One region of the Oceaniradius stylonematis genome, then DNA from elsewhere that is predicted to be linked to it. Evidence: predicted binding sites of a transcription regulator. Region 1 holds the regulator's gene; each other region holds the start of a gene.
What was found. Region 1 encodes PhoB, which activates phosphate uptake and scavenging genes when phosphate is short. Its sites were predicted from a motif close to TGTCATNNANCTGTCAT; they were not measured.

Region 1 (9,543 bases):
CTTGATATGTCGGAGATCGTCAGATCGAGCCGGCGCAGCTCCCGCTCGGGCACGGTCACCTGCAATTCGGGGTCGCGCATGCCGGTGAACGTCACCTTGTCGATGCCGCGCTCGACCAGATCGTCGCGGATGCGCTGGGCCCAGTCGCGAACCACCGCTTCGGACACGTCGCCTCCGATGGAGATCGAGGCGACGCGGTCGAACCATTGGCTGGTGGTCACCTTGGGGTCCTCGGACCCCTCGGGCAGGTTGGTCAGCGCCTTTGCGGCGGTGTCGACGTCGGCCACCGCCTTTTGCATGTCCGTGCCTTCCTCGAATTCGAGGCGGATCGATGCGGAGCCCTCGCGGGCGTAGGAGACGACCTGCTTGACGTTCTCGATGAAGCGCAGTTCGGGCTCGGCGACCGCAAGGATGTTCTGCTCGACATCCTCGGCGCTGGCACCCGACCAGGCGATGGAAACCGAAACCGTCGAGGTCTCGATGGTCGGAAAGAACTGGGTGTTGATCCGCGCCAGCGCGAAGACGCCGAACAGGATCATCAGCACCATCAGCAGATTGGCCGCATTGGGATGGCGCAGGAACGCGCCAACGAGGCGATGCCGCGATATGCCGGACGGGGCCATGTCAGCCGTCGCCGGCCGTGTCGGGCCGGTCGCGCAATTGCCGGAAATAGGCGCGGCGCTCGTCGCCCGACAGCGCGTCCCACTGCGCGTCCGTCAATCCGCTCAGGCGCTTGGCCGCGGTGATCATCTCTTCGCTCGGACGCGCCCCGGCAACCGGCGTCGACCCATCGTCGATGGCCGGCGTTTCGGCGCTGGGAACCGAGACCTTCAGCCCGTCCTCGACATTGGACAGGCGCGTCGTCATCACCTGTTCGCCGGCCGTCAGCCCGCCGGTGACGATCACGTCGGCGCCATCGAAGGCGGCAACCTCGACGGTCCGATGCTCGAGCCGGCCATCGGCGATCACATACATGGTTCCAGCGTCATAGAGCGCGGTCTCCGGCAGCCGCACGGCGTCTTCATAGAGCCGGTCGGGCACTGTCACGGCGACGAAGGCGCCGGGGCGGAGTTGCACCGGCGCGTCGGTCACATCGATGCGCGCGAAAACGTCCACGCCGCCGCGTGCCGAGGCGATGTCGGCGCCGATGCCGTTGACGGTGGCGGTGTAGGTGTAGTCGAGATTGCCGACGGTCCAGACCAGCGTCACGTCGCGGCCGATCAGGGGATCGGCGTCGGTGGCAATGCGGCCATATTGCGCGTCGGTCAGGGTGAAGCGGACATCGAGCGCGCTGTCATCGTACATGGCGACGGCCACGTCATTGGCTGCAACGATGCGCCCCGTTTCAACGGTGGACGAACGGACCACGCCGGAAAACGGTGCCCGCACCGCCGTGTCGCCGAGATTGCGCTCGGCGCGCCGCACGCCCAGTTCCAGCCGGGTGCGGATGGCACGCTGCTGATCGAGCCGCGCTTCCTCTATGGCGATGTTGTTGACCCTTTGGGAAACGGCCTGTTCACGCTGGGAAACGATCAGTTCGCGATCCTCGACCTGCTTGGCGGTCAGCGTGCCATTGCCGCGCAACTGCTCGGCGCGCGCCAGATCGCTGCGGGCGAGGTCCAGCTGATCGCGGGCGCCTTCGAGCTGTGCGCGCTCCGAGACGAGCCGCGCCTCGTTCTCGGCGATGGTCGCCTCGGTCTGGGCGAGATTGGCCCGCGCCTCGGCCAGCGCCACTTCGAGATCGAACGGATCGATCTCGAACAGGGTTGCGCCCGCCTCGATGCGCCGGCCCGCCGACAGGTCCGGGTGGATGGCGATGACTTCGCCCGACACGGGCGGGCGGATATCGACGGCACGCGCGGCGGCCACCTCGCCGTAAAGGCTGACATTGGGCCGCTCGTCACCGGCGGCGACAACCACCGCCTCGACCGGCACGGACACATCCGGCTGGGGCCGCGCGGTCCGTTCGGGCGCGGCGGCGATCAGCCGTTCCATCGCCAGATAGGAGCCGACAAGAACAGCCACCATCAGCGCTGCCTGGACGGTGGCGCGCAGGGCCGTCGCCACGCCGCCGCCCGGGCGGCGGGCAGGCGCAGTGTCGTCTCCGGCGATCTGCGGGTCTTCGACGGATTTCAGCATCGATGCGTCCTTTGGGCGGAAAATAAGGCACCAATGACGCCGAACAAGTTAAATCTTGGTCATGGGCCGCGCCGGATGCGTGGGGCGACCGGCGGCAGCGCATTCCGCCGCCGGCCGCAACTCACGTTTTCGCGTCACCGGGCGCGAACTCATAGACGGTCGAACAGAATTCGCAGGTGATCGTGATCTTGCCGTCACGGGTCGCCTCGGCAACGTCCTCGTCGGACAGCGACGCAAGAACGCCGGCCACCTTGTCGCGGGTGCAGGTGCATTTCTCGCGGATGTCCTGCGCATCGAAGACGCGGACGCCGCGCTCGTGGAAAAGCCGGAACAGCAGCGCGTGCACGCCGACGCCCTCGTCGATCAGTTCGTCATCGTCGACCGTGCCGACCAGCGCCTTGACCTCGGCCCAGGCATCGTCGTCATCGGGCATGTCGATCTCGACACCGTCGGGCGCCTCGCCCGGATGCAGGTCGGTCGCGCGCATGCGCTCGGGCGCATCGGGCAGGAACTGGGCGACGATGCCGCCCGCACGCCAGAACTGGCGCATGGACCCGTCATCGCCGCGCACGGAGAGCCGGCCCACGGCGAGGCGAAGCTCGGTGGGGATCTGTTCGGACTGGCGGAAGTAGTTGCGCGCGATCTCCTCGAGCGAAGCCCCGTCGAGTTGAACGATGCCCTGATAGCGGTTCATGTAGGCGCCCTGGTCGACGGTCAGCGCCAGCGTGCCCGTGCCCAGAAGGTCTTCGGGCCGGGCGTGGCCGGCCGCAACCGCGGCATCGACCGCACCCTCGTCGAACCTGGCATAGGCGCGCACCGTGCCCGGCGTGACGAAATCGACGACGAGCAGCGAGACCGGGCCGTCGGTCTGCGCCTGGACGATGAACTTGCCCTCGAACTTGAGCGAGGTGCCCAGAAGCACCGTCAGCACCGTCATCTCGCCCAGAAGGCGGGCGACCGGTTCGGGATAGTCATGGCGGGCAAGGATACCGTCGAGCGCATCGCCCAGCAGCACGGCGCGGCCGCGCGCGTCCAGCGCGTCGATCTGGAATGGAACGACGGCATCAAGGCCCACGGGAGCAGAGTTCACCGGCGGTATCGATCCCGCCGGCGTCGATCGGATGTCGGTCATCTTCGTGTCTTTCCGCTTTGCGCCCGGTCAGGCGAGGCTCTCGCCCAGACACCATGCGATAATGGCCTTCTGGACATGCATCCGGTTTTCGGCCTCGTCCAGCACCACCGATTGCGGACCGTCGATGACCGCGTCGGTGACCTCCTCGCCCCGATGGGCGGGCAGGCAATGCATGAACAGGGCGTCCGGCTTGGCATGGGCCATGAGCGCCTGGTTAACCTGATAGGGCATGAACACATTGTGGCCGCGGGCACGTTCCTCCTGGCCCATGGAGACCCAGGTATCGGTGACGACGGCGTCGGCGTCTTGCACCGCGGTTTCGGGGTCATGGGTCACGGAGACCTTCGCCCCTTGCCCGCGCGCCCAGTCCATATAGGCACGATCGGGCTCATTGCCACTGGGCACGGCGACGGCCAGCTCGAAGGCGAAGCGGGCGCTGGCCTCGATCATCGAATGCAGCACATTGTTGCCGTCACCCGACCAGGCGATCTTCCTGCCGGCGACCGGACCGCGATGCTCTTCGAAGGTCATCACATCGGCCATGATCTGGCAGGGATGGGTTGCGTCGGTCAGCCCGTTGATGACCGGGACGGTGGCGGCGTCGGCCAGTTCGGCGAGCCGGTCATGCTCATGGGTGCGGATCATGATGATGTCGACATAGCGCGACAGGACGCGCGCGGTGTCGGCGATCGTCTCGTCGCGGCCGAGCTGCATTTCGCCGCCGGTCAGCATGATCGTCTCGCCGCCAAGTTGACGCATGCCGACATCGAAAGAGACGCGCGTTCGCGTCGACGGCTTTTCGAAGATCATGGCCAGTGCCTTGCCTTCGAGCGGGCGCGCGGCGGTGCCGGCCTTGTGCGCGGCCTTGCCGGCCAGGGCGGAGTCGATGATGGTGCGCAGATCGGCCGCGGTCACGGCGGACAGATCGAGAAAATGGCGAGCACTCATGAATAAAACCCGTAACTGGACAGGGATCGGGCGCTTCAGGCGCCGGCGTGGGTCGAAAGGGCGCGAGCGGCGGCCTCGAGACGGGCAAGCCCTTCGCTGATTTCCTCGTCGGAGACGATCAGCGGCGGCAGGATGCGGATCACATTGTCGCCGGCCGGCACAACGAGCATGTGACCGTCGAAAAGCGCGCGGACGACATCGGTGTTCGGCACGACGCATTTGAGGCCGGTCATCAGCCCCTTGCCGCGCACCTCGCCGAAGATGTCCGGGAAACGGTCGACCAGCGAGACGAGACCCTGCTTCAGGCGCAGGGCCTTTTGCTCGACCGCCTCGAGAAAGCCGTCTTCGAGCATCACGTCAAGCACGGCATTGCCGACCGCCATGGCCAGCGGATTGCCGCCATAGGTGGTGCCATGGACGCCCGGAACCATGCCGCTGGCGGCCTCCTCGGTGGCAAGGCACGCGCCGACCGGGAAGCCGCCGCCGAGCGCCTTGGCGGTGGCCATGATGTCGGGCGCGATGCCGGCATGCTCATGGGCGAAGAGCCGTCCGGTGCGGCCCATGCCGCACTGGATCTCGTCGAAGATCAGCAACAGGCCGTGCGCGTCGCACAAGTCGCGCATTGCGCGGAGCGTTTCGTCGGGCACCGGCCGGAGGCCGCCCTCGCCCTGCACCGGCTCGATCAGGACCGCGGCGGTCTCGCCGGTGATCGCCGCCTCCAGCGCATCCATGTCGCCGAAGGGGACCTGGTCGAAACCGGGGGCCTTGGGACCGAAGCCTTCGAGATATTTGGCCTGGCCGCCGGCGGCGATGGTCGCCAGCGTACGGCCGTGGAAGGCACCCTGGAAGGTGATGATGCCGACCCGATCGGGCTCGCCTTTCGCATAAAAGTAACGGCGCGCCGTCTTGATCGCGCATTCGACCGCTTCGACACCCGAATTGGTGAAGAAGACGCGATCGGCAAATGTTGCCGCGCACAGGCGTTCGGCCAGCCGCTCCTGATCGGGAATGCGGTAGAGGTTGGATGTGTGCCAAAGCTTGCCGGCCTGCTCGGTGAGCGCGGAAATCAGATGCGGATGGGCATGGCCGAGCCCGTTGACCGCGATGCCGCTGCCGAAATCGAGAAAGGTGCGGCCGTCCGTGTCATGCAGCCAGCAGCCTTCGCCGCGCTCGACAGTGAGCGACGCACGGGCATAAGTGTCGAACAGGGCCGATTGGCTGGTCATCGAACGGCGTCCGGCGGCTTGCCCGGAGCGGTCGGCGCCGGGCTGAAAACACAAAAACCGCCCTTGCGAGCGGCCGTTATCTCCTTAGAGCCGCCGGCGGGTTTCGTCAATCGTGCCGCCTTCGCGCGGCGGACCCGGCATACTCGCCGTCGGGCCAAGTTGGGGAAAAAGCACAAAACGATTCCCATGCGACGAGCCGACTCTTGAACAGGAGTCAACCGATATTGTAGCTTGTCAGCCGGAGCAAACGCCCAAGCAGAATGACGTTCCCCGGTTTTGCGTATCGTCGCCGGCCCTTGTCCTCAAGGCCGAGCAACGGGTCCGGATTCTGCCTGTCGAAACGGAGATGATCGTGAGCTGGACCGACGAACGCGTTGAAATGCTGAAGAAGCTTTGGGCCGACGGGCTGAGCGCCAGCCAGATCGCGGCCAAGCTCGGCGGCGTGAGCCGCAACGCTGTGATCGGCAAGGTGCACCGGCTCAAGCTTTCGGGCCGCGCCAAAAGCACCAAGAGCGCGGCGCCGAAGATCAAGCGGCCGTCGGCACCACGCACCAATCTCGGCAACGGCGGCGGCGGCGGCGCGCGAACCAATGCCTATGGTTCGGCCATGCAGCGTGGCGGCGTCAGGCAAGGCATGGCGGCAACCGCGCTCAAGCAGGATGCCGACCCGCAAGCCCTGGTCGTACCCGACACGCGCCCGATCGAGGATGTCGTCGTGCCGATCGCCAAGCGGCTGATGCTGACCGAACTGAACGAAAACACCTGCAAATGGCCCTATGGCGACCCGCTGACGGACGAGTTCTACTTTTGCGGCCACGGGACCGACGACGGTTCGCCTTATTGCAAATATCACGGCAAGCTGGCCTTCCAGCAGAACGACCGTAAGCGCGCCCGCTAGAACGGTTCCAAGGCTTCTCCCCAAAAACATGGCGTAACAAATTGGCCGCGGCCCGGTGCCGCGGTCTTCTGTGTCGGGCGTTGTCGCGCTTGAACGTGTCTGCGCGGCTCAGGAGCCTTCGAGCGCGTAGCCGGCGCCGCGCACGGTGCGGATCGGATCGCGCAGGCGGCCGAAATTGATCGACTTGCGCAGGCGGCCGATATGCACGTCGACGGTCCGGTCGTCGACATAGATGTTCTCGCCCCAGACCCCGTCGAGAAGCTGACCGCGCGAAAAGACGCGGCCCGGAGCCTGAAGGAAGAATTCCAGAAGCCGGAACTCGGTCGGCCCGAGCTTGATCTCGCGCCCGTTGCGGTAGACCCGATGGGTCTCGCGATCGAGCTCGATGTCGCCGACCTTGAGCAGCGATGCCATGATCTCGGGCCGGGCACGGCGCAGCATCGCCTTGACCCGGGCCATCAGTTCGGGGGTCGAGAAAGGCTTGACCACATAGTCATCGGCGCCGGTCGACAGGCCGCGAATGCGCTCGGATTCCTCGCCGCGCGCGGTCAGCATGATGATCGGCAGGCGCTGCGTCTGGGTTCTGGCACGCAGGCGGCGGCACAGTTCGATACCGCTGAGGCCCGGCAGCATCCAGTCGAGAATGAGCAGATCGGGCGGCGTCTCACGCAGCGCGATCTCCGCCTCGTCGCCGCGCAGCACGGTTTCGACCGTGTAGCCTTCCGATTCCAGATTGTAGCGAAGAAGGACGCTCAGGGCTTCCTCGTCTTCAGCGACCATGATCCTTGGTGTCGCACCCATGTCCGTCGTCTTCCGTCAGTCGTGCAGCGTGTTGGCCTACTGCCCCTCTCCGGCCTCGACGCTGATCTTGTGGCTCTTGTCGTCCTTGGGCCGGTACGGCGGCATCCGGTCGCCCTCGACCATGTAATAGACGGCCTCGGCGATGTTGGTGGCGTGGTCGCCGATGCGCTCGATGTTCTTGGCGCAGAACAGGAGATGGGTGCAGGTGGTGATGTTGCGCGGGTCTTCCATCATATAGGTGAGAAGTTCGCGAAACAGCGATGTGTACATCGCGTCGATCTCGTCGTCGCGGTCGCGGATCATGGACAGCTTGTCGGTCGACAGCGTGCCGTAGGCGTCAAGCACTTCCTTGAGCTGCGCCAGCGTGAGCTCGCACAGATGCTCGATGCCACGCACCAGGCGCACGCCATGCTTGCCTTCATTGATCGCCTCGACGCGCTTGGCGATGTTCTTGGCCAGATCGCCGATCCGTTCGAGGTCAGTGGAGATGCGGATGGCGGCGAAGACCTCGCGCAGATCGCTCGCCACGGGCTGGCGCTGGGCGATCACCAGCACCGACTTGTCGTCGATCAGCCGCAGCGCTTCGTCCAGCACCAGATCGTCGGTGACCACCCGGCGCGCCAGCTGCAGGTCGTTTTCGACCAGCGCGCGCACCGACTGTTCCATCATGCGCTCGGCGTGACCGCCCATCTCGGCAATCTTGTGAGCCAGGAAGCTCATGTCTTCTTCGAACGCGGTGACCGTGTGCTGGGACATGTTCTTGGTTCCGTTTCTGTTCGGAAGGCGGGTCGTGGCGATCAGCCGAAGCGGCCGGTGATATAGTCCTGGGTGCGCTTTTCGGACGGGTTGGTGAACATCGTCTCGGTGTCGTCCACTTCCACCAGCTCGCCCAGATGGAACATCGCCGTGCGCTGCGACACGCGCGCGGCCTGCTGCATGGAATGGGTGACGATCGCGATCGTGTAGTTCTGGCGCAGTTCGTCGATCAGTTCCTCGACGATGGCCGTGGCGATCGGATCGAGCGCCGAGCAGGGCTCGTCCATCAGGATGACCTCGGGCGAGACCGCAATGGCGCGGGCAATGCACAGGCGCTGCTGCTGGCCGCCGGACAGGCCGGTGCCGGGCTCCTGCAGCCTGTCCTTGACCTCATCCCAAAGGCCGGCGCCGCGCAGGCTCTGCTCGACGAGCGCCTCAAGGTCCGCCTTGGACCTGGCCAGACCATGGATGCGCGGTCCGTAGGAGACGTTCTCGAAGATCGACTTGGGGAACGGGTTGGGCTTCTGGAACACCATGCCGACGCGGGCGCGCAGTTCGACCACATCGATGGAGGGATCGTAGATGTCCTCGCCATCCATGGTGATCAGGCCGGTAACGCGGCAGCTCTCGATCGTGTCGTTCATGCGGTTCAGACAGCGCAGATAGGTGGACTTGCCGCAGCCGGACGGGCCGATCAGGGCGGTCACCTGGCGCTCGCGGATCTCCAGATTGACATCGAAGATGGCCTGCTTTTCGCCGTAGAAGACGTTGACGTTCTTGCCGTCCATCTTGACGGGAAACTCGTTGGAACCGGCCACCGCTGTCGCCGTGCCGTCGGCGAAGCCCTGCTGGGTATCGACTTTCATGTCCGTGGTCCTCATGTTCACTACCACCGCCGTTCGAACCTGCGGCGCAGGATGATCGCGGTGATGTTCATGACCGCGAGGAAAAGAAGAAGGATGATGATCGCGCCCGACGTGCGTTCGACGAATGCGCGCTCGGCCTGTCCCGACCACATATAAATCTGAACCGGCAGAGCCGTCGAGGGGTCGAAAGGCGTCGCCGGATAGTCGGCGACGAAGGCGACCATGCCGATCAGAAGCAGCGGCGCGGTTTCCCCGAGCGCCGTGGCCAGTCCGATGATCGTGCCGGTCAGGATGCCGGGCGCGGCAAGCGGCAGGACGTGGTGGAACACCATCTGCATTTTCGAGGCGCCAACGCCGAGCGCGGCGGCGCGGATCGAGGGCGGGACGGCCTTGAGCGCCGCGCGGGTGGCGATGATGATCGTCGGCAGCGTCATCAGCGTCAGTACCAGCCCGCCGACGACGGCGGCCGAGCGGGGCAGACCCGCAAAGTTGATAAAGACGGCAAGACCGAGCAGGCCGTAGACAATCGAGGGCACGGCGGCGAGATTGTTGATGTTGACCTCGATGACGTCGGTCAGGCGGTTCTTGGGGGCGAATTCTTCCAGATAGATCGAGGCGGCGACACCGATCGGCAGCGCCAGCACGAGGACGATCGCCATCATGTAGAAAGAGCCGATGATGGCGACGCCCATGCCGGCGGTCTCGGGGCGGCTGGACGCGCCGAACGTGAACAGGCCCGTATTGAACCGGCCTTCCATGACGCCGGCCTCTTCCAGC
Region 2 (9,543 bases), 550 kb from region 1:
CCGCGATCTTGTGACCGCGGCGCAACACGCCGATCGCGTTGGCGAGCCAGAACATGATCAGCATGTTGAGCCCGGCATAAAGGCCGGCTGCTGCAAGGGCGGAAGCGGTCATCGGATACCTTTGTCATCGGTCGCGCCGGCCAACCACGATAATGCGCTTTGATGTGGAGCACACGGCGAATTGACGCCGAAGTGACCGCCGGCGCTGGTTTTCACCGGCTTTTGGCCTACAACTGGCTGCATGCGTTTTTGACCGACTGACATTCCGAGAGGCGTTCGCCCTTGTTCAAATCCTTCTTTCCGCAGCCCAGGCTCTTTTTCCTATCCTCCTTGATTTGGACCGCAGTCGCCATGATCATCTGGTATGCGGGCGGCAGCCAGTGGGGCGCCCTGATCGGTTTGGGGACGCCGAACCCGGAAGCGGAACCGGTCATCGGCCTTGGTCACTTCACCACCCCCGAGTTCCTCTGGTTCTACGTCTACTACATCATCTTTGTTGCGGCCTTTTTTGCCTTCTGGCATCGCCGCGCCAAGCACCCCTGGGAGCTCTGGTCGATTCTCGGCTCGGCGCTGATCCTGTTCGTCACCTATTTCAACGTGCAGGTATCGGTCGCCATCAACAATTGGCGCCGTCCGTTCTTCGACGGCGTTCAGGACGCGTTGACCGAGGGGTCCACGATCACGCAGGCCGATCTGTTCGAGCTGATCGTGGTTTTTGCGCAGCTTGCCTTTTTGTTCATAGCCATCATCGTCGTGTTCCGTTTCTTCGTCAGCCACTGGATCTTCCGCTGGCGCACCGCGATGAACGACTACTACATGGCCCGCTGGAAGCAGGTGCGGCACATTGAGGGCGCGTCCCAGCGTGTTCAGGAGGACACGATGCGCTTCGCCGGCATCATGGAGGGCCTCGGCGTGTCCGCGGTTGACGCGGTGATGACGCTGATCGCCTTCCTGCCGGTGCTCTGGGGCCTCTCCGAGTTCGTCTCAGAACTGCCCATCGTCGGCGCCATTCCCGCTCCGCTTTTCACGGCTGCCATCGTCTGGTCCGTGCTCGGGACCGGCGTTCTGGCGCTGGCGGGTATCCGGCTGCCGGGGCTTGAGTTCAAGAACCAGCGTGTCGAAGCGGCCTATCGCAAGGAACTCGTCTATGGCGAGGACCGCGAGGAACGCGCCCAGCCGCCGACCGTGCGCGAACTGTTCGGCGACGTGCGCCGCAATTATTTCCGGCTGTACCTGGAATATATGTATTTCAACATTTTCCGGTTCATGTACCTGCAGGCCGACAACATTTTCGTCTACATCCTGCTGATTCCGACCATCATAGGGGGCGCTGCGACCGGCTTCACCTTCGGCGTGCTGCAGCAGATCCTGACCGCCTTCAATCAGGTCTCGAACTCGTTTCAGTATCTGGTCAACTCATGGACGACGATCGTCGAACTGCTGTCGATCTACAAGCGCCTGCAGTCCTTCGAGGCAGCGATCGACGACAAGGACCTGCCGGATATCGACCGCGAATGGCTCGACCTTCACGGAGGAGGCCCCGACCAAGAGGTGGAGACGATCGGCTCGGGCGTTTAGCGTTCAGCCCCGGCGCCGGCTGCGCCGTTCGCGCTTGGGTGCCGCATCGCCGTCGGCGGCGGGGCTGTTGACCAGCGGGCCGATGCGTTCCGTGATCTTTTCCAGCGTCGGCGGTTCGGCCTTCTGGTGCGTGTCGAGCGCCTGGCGCATTGCCTTGAGATGCTCGAACGAGGTGCCGCAGCAGCCGCCGATCACCTGCGCGCCGCCATCGATCGCCAGCCGCACATAGTCCGCCATCAGGTCCGGCGTGCCCGAATAGACGATGTTCTCGCCCTGAAATTCGGGGATGCCGCAATTGCCCTTGACGATGATGGTCGCATCGGGCGCGCCGGCGCGCATGTCGAGCAGTGACGACAGAATGTCCGACGCGCCGACGCCGCAATTGGCACCGACGGCCGCCGGCTTGTCCGACACCGCATCGAACACATGGGCGACATTCTTCGGATGAAGGCCCATCATCGATTTGCCCGCCGTGTCGAACGAGACGGTGCAGGTGTAGGGCATGTCTTCGGCGACGGCCGCTTCGGCGGCGGCGCGCATCTCCTCGGGCGCCGACATGGTCTCGATCCAGATGACTTCGGCGCCGCCGGCCTTCAGCCCCGCGATCTGCTCGCGAAACGCAGCGACGGCGTCATCGAAGGTCAGCGCGCCAAGCGGTACCAGCAGTTCTCCGGTCGGCCCGACCGAACCGGCGACCAGCACCCGGCGCGGTGCCGAAGCGGCGACCTTGCAGGCGATCTCGGCGGCGGCCTTGTTGAGTTCGAACACGCGGTCCTGCGCGTGATGCAGCTTCAGCCGGTGCCGCGTGCCGCCGAACGAGTTGGTCAGGATGATGTCCGAGCCCGCATCGACGAACCCCTGATGCAGCGCCGTGATCTTTTCGGGGGCGTCGGTGTTCCACAGTTCCGGAGCATCGCCCGACTCAAGACCCATGGCGAACAGGTTCGTGCCCGTCGCGCCGTCGGCGAGCAGCACGCCCTTTTCGGCGATCAGGGCGGCAAGCGGATTGTCGGCAGTCATGCGCGTGGTCCTAATGGTGTCGATCGCATAACCACATAAGGAAGTCTTTATATCAATGCAATCGCCAATCGGCCCGCGCGCTCACGCAGGCGCAGCCGACATCGTCATGCGACCATATCGGGCGTAATCGCGATAGAGCGATGTGAAGGCGAGTTGGCCGCCATGGCTGTCGGCCACGTCTTTCATGACCGGCTCGAGATCGCCGCGCGGCGCGACGTGAAACTTCGCCAGCCATGCGCGGAGCGCGGTTCGGAACCAGCCGGGCAGGCCGGTCTGTTCGCCGAAGTCGACCACATGCAGTTCTCCGCCCGGCTCGAGAACCGTGGCGGCGTGGGCGATCGCTTCCTTCCATACCGGGATCATCGACACCGAGTAGGAGATGAAGACGCGATCGAACCGGGCGATGCCGAACAGGGCTTCGGGATCGAAATCGGCGGCGTCGCCGCGCGCGAGCGCGATCCGGTCGTCAAGGCCTTTCCTCGACACCGTCGATTGCGCCGATTTGAGCATCTCGGACGAGATGTCGAAGCCATGAAACCGGGCGTCGGGATAGCGGCGTGCGGCGTGGACGAGATTGCGGCCGGTGCCGCACGCGACTTCGAGCACCGTGCCGCCGGGCGGAACATCGAGGTCCTCGATCATGCGGTCGCGGCCGAGCAGATAGTATTTGCGCGTCAGATCGTAAATGTGCCGCTGGTTACGGTAAATCGCATCCATCAGCCCCGAATGGGTGTCTGCCGCATCGGCCATGGTCAACCTTCCAGCGTATAGAGGTGAAAGCCGCCATAGATCGCCGAGCGATCCCGGTCGTGCAGCTTGCGGGAACGCTCTTCATGATAGCGCCACCGGCCGAGCACGCTGTCCGACACCCGGCCGGGCAGGATTGTCTCGACACCGGCGGTGCGGAAGATGACGCGAGCGCCGGCGCGCGCAGTGCGCGTGATCTGGGCCCAAAGATCGTTCAGTTGCGCGTCGGTCATCCAGTCCTGCGCGTCGAGCAGCACATAGCAGTCCTTCGACGCACCGGGCTGGCTGCGCAGGAAATCGGTCAGCGTCCGGTTACGGATCGATGCCTTGTGCGCGTTGGCGCGCACCGTCTCGAAATTGTCCCGCTGCAGATAGGGCGGCAGCGGGCCTTCGCCGGACGGGTCATAGCCGCGATTGAAGGCGGCCCAGGCAAAATAGTTCTCCGACAGCGGAAAACCGCACATCAGCGTTCGCGTCCGCTCGGTGAGAACCGCATGCATGTCACCGTCGGCGGCGCCCGCCAGCGCCTCATATTGCTGCGGCGGGATGCCGAGGCCGAACAAGGATGCCCGGTTGCGCGTCACCCATTTGATGAAGCGGCTGTCGATCGCCGGCTTGACCTTGTCTTCGAAGAAGCGCGTCTGCTCTTCGATGTCGCGGCACGCCATGAACCGGGAGAAATCGATACCCTTCAGCCGTGCGATCCTGTGCGCCCATCCGATGAACAGGCCGAGCGCGCCGAACCGGTAGAAACCCTGTTCGAACATCTCGATCCGGCGCCCGACAATACCCTTGCGGCCGTTCCAGTGATCGACGGTCGCCACATCGAGATGCGGCGCGAGATAATCGTCGAACAGCGCTGCATTGCCCGCCACGTCGGCACGGCCAAACAATTGAAAGAACGCTGCATGGTCGGGCAGAAGCCTTGGCGCCGCATATTTCAGCCGATTGAGCGCGACGTGGGCCGGCGACAGGTCGACCGCTTCGACCGAAGCCGGGTTGGCCGTCAGATAGCTCATCACATTGCAGCCGCCCGATGCAATCGCGACGATCGCATCGTCCGGTCCGATCTCGAGCGCATCCATGTCGACGACCGGGTCTTCCCAGATTTGCGGGTAGACGAGCCCGGTGAAGGTCTGAGCGAAAGCACGCTCCAGAACACCCGTTACGGAAAACGCGCTGTTCTGTTGCACGGCGCCGCCAAGCTGCGTGCGGACCGTCGGCGTGGCGGAAGGCGAACCCATGGTCATGGCCCTGTCAGTGTTCGGATGAGAGTCGTTTTAGAGGAAATGCCGCATCTGCCAAGGATCAGGCGGCTTTCGTCTTGGCGCCGGCGGCCTTTCTGCTTTTCTTGGCGGCGCCCAGATCGACGACCCGCCCCTTGTGCCGCGAGCGGCTGATGGCGGCCCAGTCGATCAGCACCATCTCGCCCTGATCGGTCTCGGCGATCGCCGTGCAGCTTTCCACCCAGTCGCCCGTATTGATGTAGCGAATGCCATTGTCGTGCTTGATCGTTGCGTGGTGGATATGGCCGCAGATAACGCCTTGAACGCCGGCGCGCCGGGCCTCCCCTGAAAGCGTCTCCTCGAATGCGCCGATGAAGTTGACGGCCTGCTTGACCTTCAGCTTGAGCCATTTGGACAGCGACCAGTACTGGCCGCCCCAAAGCCGCTTGAGCCAGTTCATCCAGCCATTGAGCCACAGCGCGAGCGTGTAGGCCCCGTCGCCAACATGAGCGAGCCATTTGGCATGCACGACAACCATGTCGAACTGGTCGCCATGGATGACCAGATAGCGCGTTCCGTCCGCAGCTTCATAGACGTCCCGGTCGCGCACTTCGATTCCGCCGAAATGAGAGCCCAGATAGGAGCGCATGACCTCGTCATGATTTCCGGGAATGTAGATGATCTCGGTGCCCTTGCGCGCCTTGCGCAGCAGCTTCTGCACGGCATCATTGTGCGATTGCGGCCAGTACCAGCCCTTCTTGAGGCGCCAGCCGTCGAAAATGTCGCCGACCAGATAGATGCGGTCCGCATCGTGTTCGCGCAGAAAGTCGATCAGCATTTCTGCCTGGCAACCACGCGTTCCCAGATGAATGTCGGACAAGAACAGTGTCCGGAACCGTCGAGGCTCGTTCATGGTCGGTACCACCGGTTTCAGATGCCTCGCAGAATCAGACTCGTATGTCACTGGTGTGACGCCGCTTCGCAATGACCTTTCGTCATATGGCGCAAGTCGCATTGCGGCGCATCACAAAAAGGCGTGAGATGAGGCGATATTGCCAGTTGATCTTTCCGCTTTTGAACAGGATACGCAAATGATTGAACAGGACACGATTGCCGGCGACGCCAGCCTGGACGCCGGCCGGCCCGCCACCATTGCCGAAATGCGCAACGATCCCCAGGCGATCGCGCATGCATTCGAAAGCGGCGAATACCCCTATCGCACCAAGATGCGGCGCTCGGCCTACGAGAAGCACAAGGCCGAACTGCAGGTGGAACTGCTCAAGGTCCAGGAATGGGTCAAGGACACCGGCCAGAAGGTCGTGATCCTGTTCGAGGGCCGCGATGCGGCCGGCAAGGGCGGCACGATCAAGCGCTTCATGGAGCATCTGAACCCGCGCGGCGCGCGCGTGGTGGCATTGGAAAAACCGTCCGAACGCGAAAGCACGCAATGGTATTTCCAGCGCTATGTCGAACATTTGCCTGCGGGTGGCGAGATCGTCCTGTTCGACCGGTCCTGGTACAATCGCGCCGGTGTCGAGCGCGTCATGGGCTTCTGCTCGCCCAACGACTATCTCGAATTCATGCGGCAGACGCCGGACTTCGAGCGCATGCTGGTGCGCTCGGGCATTCGCCTGTTCAAGTTCTGGTTTTCGGTCACGCGCGAAGAACAGCTGCGCCGCTTCCAGTCGCGCGGCAAGGACCCGCTCAAGCAGTGGAAACTGTCGCCGATCGACAAGGCTTCGCTGGACAAGTGGGATGACTACACCGAAGCCAAGGAAGCGATGTTCTTCTACACCGACACGGCCGACGCGCCGTGGACGGTGGTCAAGTCGAACGACAAGAAGCGGGCGCGCGTCAACACGATGCAGCATTTCCTGTCGAGCCTGCCTTATCCCAAGAAGGACCGCCGGATCGTGCGCGGTCCCGATCCGCTGATCGTCGGCCATTCGGCGCAGGTGATCGGCCGTTCGGAGCACATATTGGGCGCGACGATGCACCCCGACATGAAAAAGAGCGCCTGACGCGCCATCTCGATGTCCGGTCGGGCCCGACGACGTCGCCCATTGAACACCCGATAGTCTCCGGTGCTCTTTGCTCCGGTTGCCGGTGGCGACCGGCGTGCGTGTCGCCCTGCAAGGGCGATGCGCCGTCTGTCACGGAACATTTCACCTTGAAATAAAAGATCGTATCAGAATGGGATTCTACTTGTGATTCAATAAGACTCGTTGAGTCTAGATATGATTTGATGATTCACGTTCAAAATGATAAAGTAATGATTGTATATTGCTAAGTATTGGAGAAAGTCATGCCGACCATTACAGATGTGCAAAAGCTTGCCACAGAACTTCACAACAAGAAGGCGATCAATCTGGACATGCCGATCCGCGACTTGTTGGAGCCGCAAGGCATCGGGGTGATCGATCCGTCGGGTCCGCTCCAGGACAACGTCATTGCCTGGTCGGAATATGTCCTGGTGACTTCGGGCAAGACGAAACTGATCGCGCGCGACGCGATCGATACGCCGGTCAATCGCTGATCGACGGCGCGACGGCGATGTCCACCATTGCGACCGGGGCGGGCAAAGCGCCTGCGCGTCCCGGCGCGACAGCAACGGCGCGCATGGCAGCCGGCTCCGCACCGCACGAGATGGTCGGCGCGGTGCTTGCCGCCACGGTTGCGCCACTCCGCCTTGTCGCGGCGCGGCCCGACCTTCTGCCGGACGATGATGGGTCGCAGCAGATCATCCATCCGCTCGACAAGATCGCCGCCGAGACGGTTCTGCTGCTCTATGTGGTCGACCGGTACATGCCGCAGCTTGCAAAGGGCGCTGCATTCGCCGATCTGGTCGCCGAGGCCGCAAAGATCGTGCGGTCGGAACGTCATCTGTTCATGTTGCGCGCCAATCCGCGCCTGTGCACATCCTTCGGGATCGGACACGTCCTGCTCACGCGCATGGGCCATCTCGACACGCGGTTCGATGCCGTGTTCGCGCTTTCCGTTTCCGATCCGAGTTTCGTGCCCGCCAACAAGCTGCCATTCCGGCTGATGGACGATCACTGGCTGATCGCCCTGCACCACCGTGCGCGGCCGGCCAAAACGCCCATGAAGACCTGTCTGGCCGCCGGGCTCGCCACCTCGGCGATCAGCCCGCTCTACATGAACGTCGCCGACCGCTACGCCTTCACGCATGAGATCATGTATGCGACCGACTTCGGCGCCCAAGCGCTTGCCGGCGAGATTTGTCGTGACCGGCTTCTGGAGCGCATCGAAATCGCGCTCTACGATTGCCTTTGGGAATTCGATCTGGACCTGATGGCGGAGTTTGTCGCCTGCGCGGCCATGATCACCGACACGCCGGGCAATACCGTTCGCTTCTGCCGGCATCTGCTGGTCGAGGTCTTCGGCCGAACGGGCTTCCTTCCCTCGCGCAGCTATGACGTGGAGCGCCTGTCCAACCTGCTCAACAGCGACCGGCGGGCCGCCGAGCACTTCTTTCATTCCTACCATACGACCCATGTCTACGCGATGATGCTGTGCCTGACGCGGCACTGGCGAACCGCTGCCGACAGCGCCGAACCCGCGCCGGGTGTGGTCGATACCGCCTTCTTCGATCTCTCGCCCGGCGACCAGCCGGCCCAATGGATCGGCTTTCTCGATGACTTTGCGTGCCCGAACGCCGACAAGTTGCGCATCGCCAACGGCGTGCAGCTCAGTCGGCTGGCCCGCGGGCGCCGCTTTGAACGGCTGTTTGCGGAGATCGGCCGGATCGTCGGCGAGGGCGCGCCGGTGTCGATGATGCTCGTCGACGAATGCGCACAGGCCATCGGGCGCATTGCCGAAGGCGACCGGGTGCTCGAACGGTCGGGCGCCGCGACGGCTTGCTGAGCGACACGGCGATTAGGCGATACCGCGCATCCGCTTGCCTTCGGGGTCGAAGGGCGGTTGGACCGCTATGACCGCCGGGCGGCGCACGCCCAGCACCTCGATCTCGAACATGCCTTCGTCGCCATGCCCGGCGAGCGCGGCGGGCACATAGCCCTGCGCCATCGACTTTTCGACACCGTGGGCATAACCGCCCGAGGTCACCCAGCCGACAACGCGCCATTCGCCGTCGGTGATCGTTCCCATGCCGGGCGGGTCGAGTTCGGTGCCGTCATCGGTAAATCGGCGCGGGCCAACCTTTTCGGGCGCGCCGACGGTGCCGTAATCGGTGTTGCCCACCTTTGCCCAGACCGGCTCGTCATGCATCACGTCGGCGGTGTCGGCATCGATCATGAACGAGACACGGCGCAGTTTGGGCCCGTCGGCCTTTTCCTTGGCTGCCGCCTCGCGGCCGATGAAGTCGTTCTTGGACAATTTGACGAACCGGTCCATCGACCCTTCGAACGGCCCGTAAATGGGGCGAAGCTCGTGACCCCATGTCGGGAAGTTCTTTTCGAGCCGCATCGACAAAAGCGCACGCATGCCGAAATCCCTGATGCCGAATTCGGCGCCGGCCTCCTTGATGTCGCGATAGAGCTTGCGCGTATAGGCCGGCTCGCACCAGATCTCGTAGCCCAGATCGCCGGTATAGGAGATGCGGCTGACGATGCAGGGTGAGCCCTGAACGTCCATCTGCCGGCTGTCCATGAAGCGGAAGGCTTCGTTGGAGACATCCTGATCGGTCAGCTTTTCCAGCACCTTGCGGCTGTTCGGGCCGGCAATCGACAGCCCGTTCAAGTTCATGCCGAACCGCTTGACCGCGACGGAACCGTCGTCGGGAAGATGTCGTTCGAACCAGCGCATGTGGTAGATCTGCGCGGCCGAAGAGCCCCAGATCATGAAACGGTTTTCGCCAAGCTTCGCTATGGTGAAGTCGCCGATCAGCTTGCCGAATTCGTTGAGCATCGGCGTCAGTACCATGCGGCCGAGCTTCGGCATGGTGTTGGTCATCAGGTGAGACAGCCAGGCCTCCGCTCCATCGCCGGTGACT
Region 3 (9,543 bases), 260 kb from region 1:
CATAGATGGTCACCAGAGCGCGCGCGACGCCCTGCCGCGTTTCCGTGACGACCGCCTCGTCCGCCGCCGGCGCCGCGCCGCCAAGGGCATTGTCTTCGGCCGTCAATGTCGCATCGGAGTTGGGCGACATGAAAGAGCCCGACGCCGGTGCGGCCGATGCCGAATTGTCCGTCGGGCGGTCGACGATGACTGTGACGGTTCCCTGTTCGGTCTCGATCCAGTCGGGATCGGGGTTCTCGCCGAGCGGCGAAAAGCGCGGGAAGGTCACCTCGATCTCGCCGTCGCGATATTCGATGTCCGGCCGCACCTCATAGGACACCCAGTCGGCCAGATAGGTGCCGGCAATGTTCCAGTTGCCGTTGGCAAAGACCTGGCCGATCGAGAAGAACCAGAAGGCGTAGATGCAGTAGGCGGTCACTGCGGCGACGGCCAGCGGCGCGGCGAAACGCTTGTGGAAGGGCCGCCGGAACACGTCGGGCTGGCGAGCCATGATCTCGTCGATCCGGGCGGTGGAAAGCGGTTGGGCGGACATGGTCATGGCATCATCTCCACTAGGCGCCGAACTGGAAGGCCTGGTCGCCGACGATCTTGCGGCGCAGCCAGGCCGAAAGCTGATCGACGGCGACGATGGTGACGAAAAGAAGGAGTATGATCGCCAGCGTCTTGGCCTCGTGGCCGCGGCTGATCGACAGGCGCAGCACTTCGCCAATGCCGCCCGCGCCCACCGCACCGATGATGGTGGAGGCGCGCACATTGATCTCAAGCCGCAGCAGCGTGTAGCTGAGAAAGTTCGGCATGATCTGCGGCACGATGCCGAACCAGACGCGTTCGGTCCAGTTGGCGCCGACCGCCCGCAGGCCCTCATCGGGTTTCATGTCGGCGTTTTCGACCACCTCGAAGAACATCTTGCCGAGCGCGCCGATCGTGTGGATCGACACGGCGATGATCGCCGGCACCGGGCCAAGCGAGAAGATGGCAAGGAAGAAGCCGGCGATGACGATCTCCGGGAAGGCGCGCAGGAACTCCATGAAGCGGCGCACGACAAAGCGCAGCCAGCGGGTCGTGGTCAGGTTGGTGGCGGCCAGAAAGCAGAGAAGGAAGCCGAAGATGAAGCCGATCAGGGTCGACAGGATGGCGATGTTGAGCGTCTCGACCATCTTGTGGATGTATTCGGGGACGTACCAGGTGCCCCAGAAATAGACGCGGCCATCGGGATAATCATATTTGAACGAGCCGTCATAATAGGGGCTCTCAAGATCGAACAGCGCCCGCCACACCTCCCAGCCGTCGCGCGGGATCATGCCGCCGGCAAAGTCGAAGAAGTGCGGCAGCCGGTCGAAGAACTTGCCTGCATTGGTCTGGTTGGCGAACCATAGCGACGCGAACAGCGCAACGAACAGGATGCCCAGGCTCAACGCCGTGTAGAGACGGCGCTGGCGGACGAGATCGCGCCAGTGGCGATCGACATCGTATTGCCCGTTTCGGACATACGCGTCGGGATCGTGCAAGTCTGTCGATGCCATGGGAAAAGGTCCGCCAGATGATGACGCGCCGCGCCCCTTTCGGAACGCGGCGCGGCATGGTGTCGATCAGGCTCAGGAGCCGATCTTGGACTTACGGGCGGCGACGATGGTCTCGTAGAACGAGTGGTCCACGTCGATGAAGCCGGCGAAATCGCCGCCCTGGACCGAGCGGAAGCAGTCCGGATGGTTTTCGGGCATGGCCTTGAAGAACTCGATGAACCTGGCGCGCACGTCCTGATCGAGCTGGTTGGAGACGACGATCGGGCCGTTCGGGATCAGCGGCGAGCGCCACACTTCGTTGACCTCGTCCATGTCCAGAAGGCCCTTGTCGACCATCTTGCGGATGTTGCCCGAGGTGTAGCCGTCGGCGAACTCGCCAACGCCCGACGACCAGGTCACCTGAACGTCGAAATTGCCCTTCAGCATTTCGAGAACGCCATTCTCATGGCCGCCGCCGAAGCCGGTTTCGGAGAAGTATTCGTCGATCGGCATGCCGAGCTGTGCCGGCAGGGCGACGGACGGAACGAGGAAGCCGGAGGTGGAGTCCGGGTCGGCAAAGCCGAGCCGCTTGCCCCGTGCGTCCTCGATCGACTCGATGCCCGAATCCTTGCGGGCCAGCATGATCGAATAATAGCCGGTGGCGCCATCCACCTGCTGGGTGGTCAGGACCGGGTCAACAGCTTCGGGGTCTTCGAGATAGACCTTGGCATAGGCCGAGGCGCCCAGTTCGGCATAGTCGAGCGTGCCGCCAAGCAGGCCCTGGACGACGCCGTCATAGTCGGCGGCGGGGAAAAGCTGAACTTCCTTGACGCCGATGGCTTCGGGCAGAAGGTCGATCAGGCACTGGTTGTTGCGCAGGCGGTCGGCTTCGTTTTCACCGCCCAGAATGCCGACGCGGAACACGTCCTGTGCATGGGCGCTGGTGGCAACGAGAGCGACGGCAGCGGTCGCGAGCAGGGTCTTCTTCAGCATGTTTGGTCTCCCGGAAGTGGCATGAAGATCGGGCATGGCCCGGTTGGCCGTGTTGAAACAAAAAACCGCCCGTCCGGCCCGGCGAGCGGCTAAACCTGTCAGGCGCCAACCAGCGCCGGTTCCTTGGTTTCCTTGGCGCGTGCGGGCCTTGCCGGCGCGAGGCTGGTCGAGGTGACGGCTTCGGAGAACGCATCCTCGAGCCCGTCCGCGCCATAGATCGAACGGGCGGCGGCCTCTGTCAGATCGTCCGGTCCGCCATCGAACACGACCTTGCCCGCCTGCATGCCGATGATGCGCTCGCAGAAGGTGCGGGCGGTGTCGAGCGTGTGCAGATTGGTGACGACGGTGATGCCGTCATTGCGGTTGATGTCGCGCAGCGACTGCATGACGATCTGAGCGTTGCGCGGATCGAGCGACGCGATCGGCTCGTCGGCGAGAATGACCTTGGGCTGCTGCATCAGGGCGCGGGCGATCGCGACCCGCTGCTGCTGGCCGCCCGACAGGGTTCCGGCGCGCTGCATCGCGGCGCGCTCGATGCCCAGCCGTTCGAGCGCCGCGATCGCCATGGCGCGTTCCTGATCGGAGAAGATGTTCAACAGGCTTGCCACCGACGAGCGGTGGTTGAGCCGCCCGAGCATCACATTGGTCAGAACGTCGAGGCGTGGCACCAGATTGAACTGCTGGAAGATCATGGCGCAGTCGCGCTGCCAGTTGCGCAGCTTCTGCCCGCGCAGCGCCGACACGTTCGTGCCGGAGAAGACGATCTTGCCCTCGGTCGTGTCGATCAGCCGGTTGATCATCCGCAGCAGCGTCGACTTGCCCGCGCCAGAGGCGCCGATAACGCCCACCATCTGCCCTTCGGGAATGCCGATCGTCACATTGTCGACGGCGACATTGGTCCCGAAACGACGGGTGACCTGGCTGACTTCGAGCATTCGCAAAGGACCTTTTCGCAACCGCACACGTTTCGCGGCCTATCGGCCCGATGTGAATGTCCAATGTCAGTTCGGTGTCAGTTGTGTAACAGTCCACAGCCCCGAACCAGGCTTGTCAGCCGCCATGTCTGGCGAGAAAGGCCTCGGCCTCAAGCGTCCGGAAATCGTCGAGTGCGCCGCGCAGATCGGCATGGCTCCAGTCCCACCAGGCCAGTTTCTCCATGCGTTCGGCGATGTTCGGGGTGAACCGGTCGCGGATCGGCCGGGCGGGCACACCGCCGACGATGGCGTAGGATGCAACGTCTTTGGTGACCACCGCGCCGGAGCCGACGACGGCGCCGTTGCCGACCGTGACGCCGGGCAAAATGATCGCGCCGTGGCCGATCCAGACATCGTGGCCGATCACGACCCGGTGGTCGCGGCGCCAGGCGAAGAACTCGGGTTCGTTGTCGGCGTCGTCGAAATAGTCGCCCGCCCGGTAGGTGAAATGGTGCTGGGTCGCCCGCCAGGTCGGATGGTTGGTGGCGTTGATGCGCACATGACTGGCGATGTTGGCGAACTTGCCGATGGTTGCGCACCAGGCCTCGGTCTGGCGGATCAGATAGGAATAGTCGCCGATCTCGCACTCGGTGACGACGCAACCCTCGTCGATCTCGGTGTAGCGGCCAAGCGTCGAGCCGGTGACGCGCGCTGTTGCATGGACCATCGGCTGTTCGGACAGTTTGGGCATTGGCTCAGGCGGCCTTTTGCGGGGCAAAGCCGGTGACGTCGATGATCCGGTCCGCCACCGCCTCGCGCAGGTCGGCGTCGTGGAAGATGCCGAGGAGAGCGACGCCGTCGGCCTTCTTCTCACCGATCATCGCAACGACGACGGCGCGGTTGGCGGCGTCGAGCGATGCAGTCGGCTCGTCCAGCAGGAGGATCGGATGGTCGGTGATGAAGCCGCGGGCGATGTTGACCCGCTGCTGCTCGCCGCCCGAGAAGGTGGCCGGCGGCAAGTCCCACAGCTTTTCGGGCAGATTGAGGCGGGCAAACAGGTCCGCGGCGCGGCGGCGCGCCGTATCGGGATCGGCGCCGCGCTGCACCAGCGGTTCGGCGGCGACATCGAGCGCGGAAACGCGCGGCACTGCGCGCAGGAACTGGCTGACATAGCCGATCGTGTCGCGCCGCACGGCCATCACCTGACGCGGCTCGGCCCGCGCGAGGTCGATCAGCGTGCCATTGTGGCGGATCAGGATCTGGCCGACATCGACGGCATAGTTGCCATAGAGCATCTTCAGGATGGACGACTTGCCGACGCCGGACGGCCCGCTCAGCACCGCGCACTGGCCGGTCTCGATCGAGAAATGCACCGCGTCGACCACCGGAATGCGGACGCCGCCGCGCAGATGCATGGTGAAGCTCTTGGAGACACCGGAAACGATCAGGGGAACGGCCATCGCATCATGCCTGCAGGATCGAGGAAACGAGAAGCTGGGTGTAGGGCGCGCGCGGATCGTCGAGCACGCGGTCGGTCAGGCCGGTCTCGATGACCCGGCCGTCCTTCATGACGACCATGCGGTGCGACAGGAGCCGCGCGACGGCCAGATCGTGGGTGACGACGACGACCGCCAGACCCAGATCGGTGACCAGCCCTCGCAACAGGTCGAGAAGGCGCGCCTGCACCGACACGTCGAGGCCGCCGGTCGGCTCGTCCATGAAGACAAGGCGCGGACCCGTGACCAGATTGCGCGCGATCTGAAGGCGCTGGCGCATGCCGCCCGAAAAGGCGCGCGGCTGGTCGTCGATCCGATCCTCGGCAATTTCGACGCGGCCGAGCCAGTCGCCGGCGGTGGCGCGGATGTCGCCATAATGCCGGGCACCGGTCGCCATCAGCCGCTCACCGACATTGGCGCCCGCCGACACGGTCATGCGCAGGCCGTCCGCGGGGTTCTGGTGGACAAAGCCCCAGTCGGTGCGCATCAGGAAACGCCGTTCCGCTTCGCCCATCCGGTAGAGATCGCGGATGTGGCCGTCGCGCATGCGGTAGGTCACCGTGCCCGTCGTCGGCATCAGCCTTGTCGAGATGCAGTTGAGCAGGGTCGTCTTGCCCGATCCGCTCTCGCCGACCACCGCCAGAACCTCGCCCGGCCAGATGTCGATGCTGACATCCTCGCAGCCGATGCGGCTGCCATAGAATTTCGACACGCCGCTGGCGGACAGAAGCGGTTTGTCTTCATCGAAGGCCGGCAAGCCCTTACCCTGCGCTTGTTGAAGGGGCGGGTTTGCGGTTTCACCTCGTCCATTGGCCGGCTCAGGGTAAGGTGAAACACTGTCGCTTTGTGTCATCATGTTGCCGCTCCTTCACTTGCCATCGAGCCTTTGTGGCCGGCGGCACGGCGCTTTTCGCAATGGTCGGTGTCCGAGCACGCGAACATGCGCCCGCCGCGATCGTCGAGAACCACCTCGTCGAGATAGACGCCTTCGGCGCCGCACAGGGCGCAGGGCTGGTCGAACCGGTTCACCTCAAACGGGAAATCCTCGAAATCGAGACTGACGACGCTTGTGTAAGGCGGCACCGCATAGATTCGCTTTTCGCGTCCGGCGCCAAAGAGCTGCAGCGCTTCGGACTGGTCCATCTTGGGATTGTCGAATTTGGGCGTCGGCGACGGGTCCATCACATAGCGGCCCTCGATCTTGACCGGATAGGCATAGGTGGTCGCGATGTGGCCGTTGCGCGCGATGTCCTCATAGAGCTTGACGTGCATGAGCCCGTAATCCTCGAGCGCGTGCATCTTGCGCGTTTCGGTCTCGCGCGGTTCCAGAAAGCGCAAGGGCTCGGGGATCGGCACCTGATAGACGAGGATTTGTCCTTCGACGAGCTTCTCCTCGGGAATGCGGTGGCGCGTCTGGATGATGGTCGCGTCGGCGGTGCTGGTCGTGGTGTTGACCTCGGCGACCTTGGCGAAAAAGGCACGGATCGAGACCGCGTTTGTCGTGTCGTCGGCGCCCTGGTCGATAACCTTGAGCGTGTCGTCAGGGCCGATGATCGAGGCGGTGACCTGCACGCCGCCCGTGCCCCAGCCATAGGGCATCGGCATCTCGCGCGAGGCGAACGGCACCTGATAGCCGGGAATGGCGATCGCCTTGAGGATCGCCCGGCGGATCATCCGCTTGGTCTGTTCGTCCAGATAGGCGAAATTGTAGGTGGCGAGTTCGGCGGGTTGGGTGGTCATTCGGCGGCCCTTCTTCCCTTCGCGTAGCGCGCCAGACGTTCGGCCAGCGTACCCGTATGAAGCTCGAACATGTGGTCGTCCTCGTCGTAGAAGTAGATTGAGCGGCCTTCGCCGGGAACGCGGGGGCGCGGCGGCTTCATGTCGAGGCCCAGTCGGCGGACGCGCTCCACGCAGGCATCGAAATCGGCCTCGTCAATCTTGAAGGCCACATGGTCGTAGCTGCGCTCGCACCGGCGCTCGCCCTCCATGATCGCGATCCAGACGCCTCCGGCCAGAAAGAACTTCTCGCGCGACAGCGAGAACGTTTCCTCGCCGCTTGCGTAGACCTCTTCGGCGCCCAGCACCTCGACGAGGATGCGCGTCATCCGTTCGAGATCGGAGACGATGAAGGTCACATGAGACAGCCCCTCGATCATTCGGCTGCCTCCGCTGCGGTTTCGCCCGCATCGCGCCGGCTCTCATGTTCGACGCGCATGGTGCGGACCAGCTCCAGTTCGGCCTGGAAGTCGACATAATGCGGCAGTTTGAGATGCTCGACGAAGCCCGAGGCCTGGACGTTGTCGCAGTGGGAGATGACGAACTCCTCGTCCTGGGCCGGCGCGACGATGTCCTCGCCCAGTTCGCGCGCCCGCATGGCGCGGTCGCACAGGGCCATGGCCATCGCCTTGCGCTCGGACTGGCCGAAGACGAGGCCGTAGCCGCGCGTGAACTGCGGCGGCGCCTTGGACGAGCCCTTGAACTGGTTGATCATCTGGCATTCGGTGAGCTGGACGCGCCCGATGGTCACCGCAAAGCCGAGCTCGGGCATATCGACAGCCACCTCCACTTCGCCGATGCGGATCTCGCCGGCGAACGGGTGAGAGCGCGCATAGCCGCGCTGGGTGGAATAGGCGAGCGCCAGCAGGAACCCCTCATCGCCGCGCGAGAGGGATTGCAGGCGCGTGTCGCGCTGCATCGGAAATTCCATCGGTTCGCGGGTGATGTCGCCGGGCATCTCCGTTGCCGCATCGCCGTCGCCCTCGATCAGCCCGTCCTCGGCCAGAATGTCCGAGACGCGCATGGCGCGGGCCGGTTCGCCCTGGCGGCGCGCGGCATCCGGCACTTCGGCATCGCCGGCAAGCTCAGGGTCGAGAAGCCGGTGGGTGTAATCGAAGGTCGGCCCGAGCATCTGGCCGCCCGGCAGGTCCTTGTAGGTCGCCGAGATGCGCCGTTCGATGTGCATCGCGCCGGTGTTGACCGGCTCGGAATAGCCGAAACGCGGCAGCGTGGTGCGATAGGCGCGCACCAGGAAGATCGCCTCGATCATGTCGCCGCGCGCCTGCTTGACCGCCAGCGCGGCCAGGTCGCGGTCATAGAGCGCGCCCTCGCTCATCACCCGGTCGACAGCGAGCGCCAACTGGCCTGCGATCTGCGCCAGCGTCAGCGCCGGAACGGACCGGTCGCCGCGCCGGCAATCGGCGAGCAGCCGGTGCGCATTGCGGATCGCCTTTTCGCCGCCTTTGACCGCCACATACATGTCAGTTCTCCGTCGCCTGGATGCGCGTCGTGCGCGGCAGCGCGGCGACCGCGCCGGGCGTGGCCAGCACGATGTCGATGCCGCGCGGGAACAGCGCATTGTTGTCGGCCCAAAGGGCCGCAAACCGTGCCGGAAGCCCGCTCGGCGCCAGCGTTGCGCTCTGTTCGATGCCCGGCCCGGTCAGCGTCAGCGCCGGGCCGCCCGTCAGCTCCGGCACCTGGACGATCAGCGTCGCCGACCGGTCCGGGTATTCCTGCGTACCGCGGGCAAAACGGTCGAACGAGCCGAGCGACGGGCCGTAGCCGATCAGCGCAAAGGCGGCCTCGGCGGGATCGCCCGTGACCGGTGCGCCGGCGTGAAAGCCGAGCCAGCGCGCCACGGCACCGTCCGTTGCCAATGCCGCATCGAGCCAGACCGGCGTGTCGGCATCGCACAAGGTGAGCGCGGCGGCGGCGGCGACCGGGCCCAGCGGCGGCGGGGCGGAAGCGCGATGGCTGACGGCCTGCACTGTGCCGGGCCGGGCCATGGCGTCCATGAGTGCGTGGAAGACCGATTGGGCATCGAAGACGGGCGAGCCAAAGCCGCCGGTGACGATCGCGTCGTTGGATTGCATCGCCATCAGTCGTCTCCCCGCACCATGGTGAAAAAGTCGACCTTGGTCGCCGTGGTCTCGGCGGCGCGAGCGGCATCGCGCGCTGCGATCGCCGCTTCGAGTGGCGCTATGACGGCCTCGTCGAGCCGGGCGGCCATGATGTCGTCTTGGGCCAGCGCATCGATGACGGCGGCAAGCTTGGCCTTGGCCTTGTCGCGGCCGAGCGCCATGGCATGACCCGTCGCGCCGTCGGAAAGACGGACCGTGGCGCGGGTTGCCGTCGCCTCGCCCAGATTGAACGCCGCGCCACCGCCGCCCATGCGGCCGCGCAGCGCCACCAGTCCGATTTCAGGCCCGCGCACCAGTTCGCATTCGGGATCGATGCCAAGGCCGTTCCAGCATTCGGCCAGCAGCGCAGCGTCGCCCTGGGCGAGGACGGACAGGCGATGCCGGCGCGCCCGGGCGCGGTCGTCGGTGGGCTCGGATACAGGCATCAGTGTCTCCAAATTTGTCTATTGTTATAGACAACCAGATAAGATATTGTCACGCCTAGGCGTCCGCTGTGACAGAGTTATGACAAGGCCGGAAAATGACGGGGCAACCCGACCGAATCGAACGCCAATCGGGCATCGCCATGTGGCGGCAGATCGCCGATGCCATCCGCGCCGGGCTGTCGGGGCCGCTCGTCGATGCGGACGGAAAACTGCCGCCGGAAAAGGTGCTGGCCGAACGGTTCGGCGTCAACCGCCACACGGTACGCGCGGCGATAAGGGCGCTGGCGCATGAAGGG

Region 2: the regulator PhoB is predicted to act here: its motif matches at 5,529-5,545, upstream of ACOQOU_RS13715 (UDP-2,3-diacylglucosamine diphosphatase).
Region 3: the regulator PhoB is predicted to act here: its motif matches at 3,494-3,510, upstream of phnC (phosphonate ABC transporter ATP-binding protein).

What each region holds. Positions count from the first base shown of each region.
Region 1 covers NZ_OZ244994.1:2,229,962-2,239,504, reverse strand. Annotated here, with positions in the region: gene ACOQOU_RS11050 (efflux RND transporter permease subunit) at 1-623, opposite strand, end outside; gene ACOQOU_RS11045 (efflux RND transporter periplasmic adaptor subunit) at 625-2,139, opposite strand; gene ACOQOU_RS11040 (Hsp33 family molecular chaperone) at 2,261-3,271, opposite strand; gene argF (ornithine carbamoyltransferase) at 3,299-4,219, opposite strand; gene ACOQOU_RS11030 (aspartate aminotransferase family protein) at 4,255-5,445, opposite strand; gene ACOQOU_RS11025 (GcrA family cell cycle regulator) at 5,798-6,343, shown strand; gene phoB (phosphate regulon transcriptional regulator PhoB) at 6,452-7,144, opposite strand; gene phoU (phosphate signaling complex protein PhoU) at 7,181-7,900, opposite strand; gene pstB (phosphate ABC transporter ATP-binding protein PstB) at 7,942-8,688, opposite strand; gene pstA (phosphate ABC transporter permease PstA) at 8,787-9,543, opposite strand, start outside.
Region 2 covers NZ_OZ244994.1:2,776,873-2,786,415, forward strand. Annotated here, with positions in the region: gene ACOQOU_RS13690 (MAPEG family protein) at 1-112, opposite strand, end outside; gene sbmA (peptide antibiotic transporter SbmA) at 283-1,578, shown strand; gene bmt (betaine--homocysteine S-methyltransferase) at 1,582-2,598, opposite strand; gene ACOQOU_RS13705 (class I SAM-dependent methyltransferase) at 2,680-3,348, opposite strand; gene ACOQOU_RS13710 (DUF3419 family protein) at 3,351-4,595, opposite strand; gene ACOQOU_RS13715 (UDP-2,3-diacylglucosamine diphosphatase) at 4,654-5,484, opposite strand; gene ppk2 (polyphosphate kinase 2) at 5,663-6,592, shown strand; gene ACOQOU_RS13725 (hypothetical protein) at 6,877-7,107, shown strand; gene ACOQOU_RS13730 (DUF6895 family protein) at 7,191-8,456, shown strand; gene ACOQOU_RS13735 (GcvT family protein) at 8,469-9,543, opposite strand, start outside.
Region 3 covers NZ_OZ244994.1:2,490,438-2,499,980, reverse strand. Annotated here, with positions in the region: gene phnE (phosphonate ABC transporter, permease protein PhnE) at 1-538, opposite strand, end outside; gene phnE (phosphonate ABC transporter, permease protein PhnE) at 552-1,523, opposite strand; gene phnD (phosphonate ABC transporter substrate-binding protein) at 1,596-2,495, opposite strand; gene phnC (phosphonate ABC transporter ATP-binding protein) at 2,594-3,430, opposite strand; gene ACOQOU_RS12280 (DapH/DapD/GlmU-related protein) at 3,546-4,160, opposite strand; gene phnL (phosphonate C-P lyase system protein PhnL) at 4,165-4,869, opposite strand; gene phnK (phosphonate C-P lyase system protein PhnK) at 4,874-5,662, opposite strand; gene ACOQOU_RS12265 (alpha-D-ribose 1-methylphosphonate 5-phosphate C-P-lyase PhnJ) at 5,758-6,645, opposite strand; gene fosX (FosX/FosE/FosI family fosfomycin resistance hydrolase) at 6,642-7,061, opposite strand; gene ACOQOU_RS12255 (carbon-phosphorus lyase complex subunit PhnI) at 7,058-8,161, opposite strand; gene phnH (phosphonate C-P lyase system protein PhnH) at 8,163-8,774, opposite strand; gene phnG (phosphonate C-P lyase system protein PhnG) at 8,780-9,247, opposite strand; gene phnF (phosphonate metabolism transcriptional regulator PhnF) at 9,343-9,543, shown strand, end outside.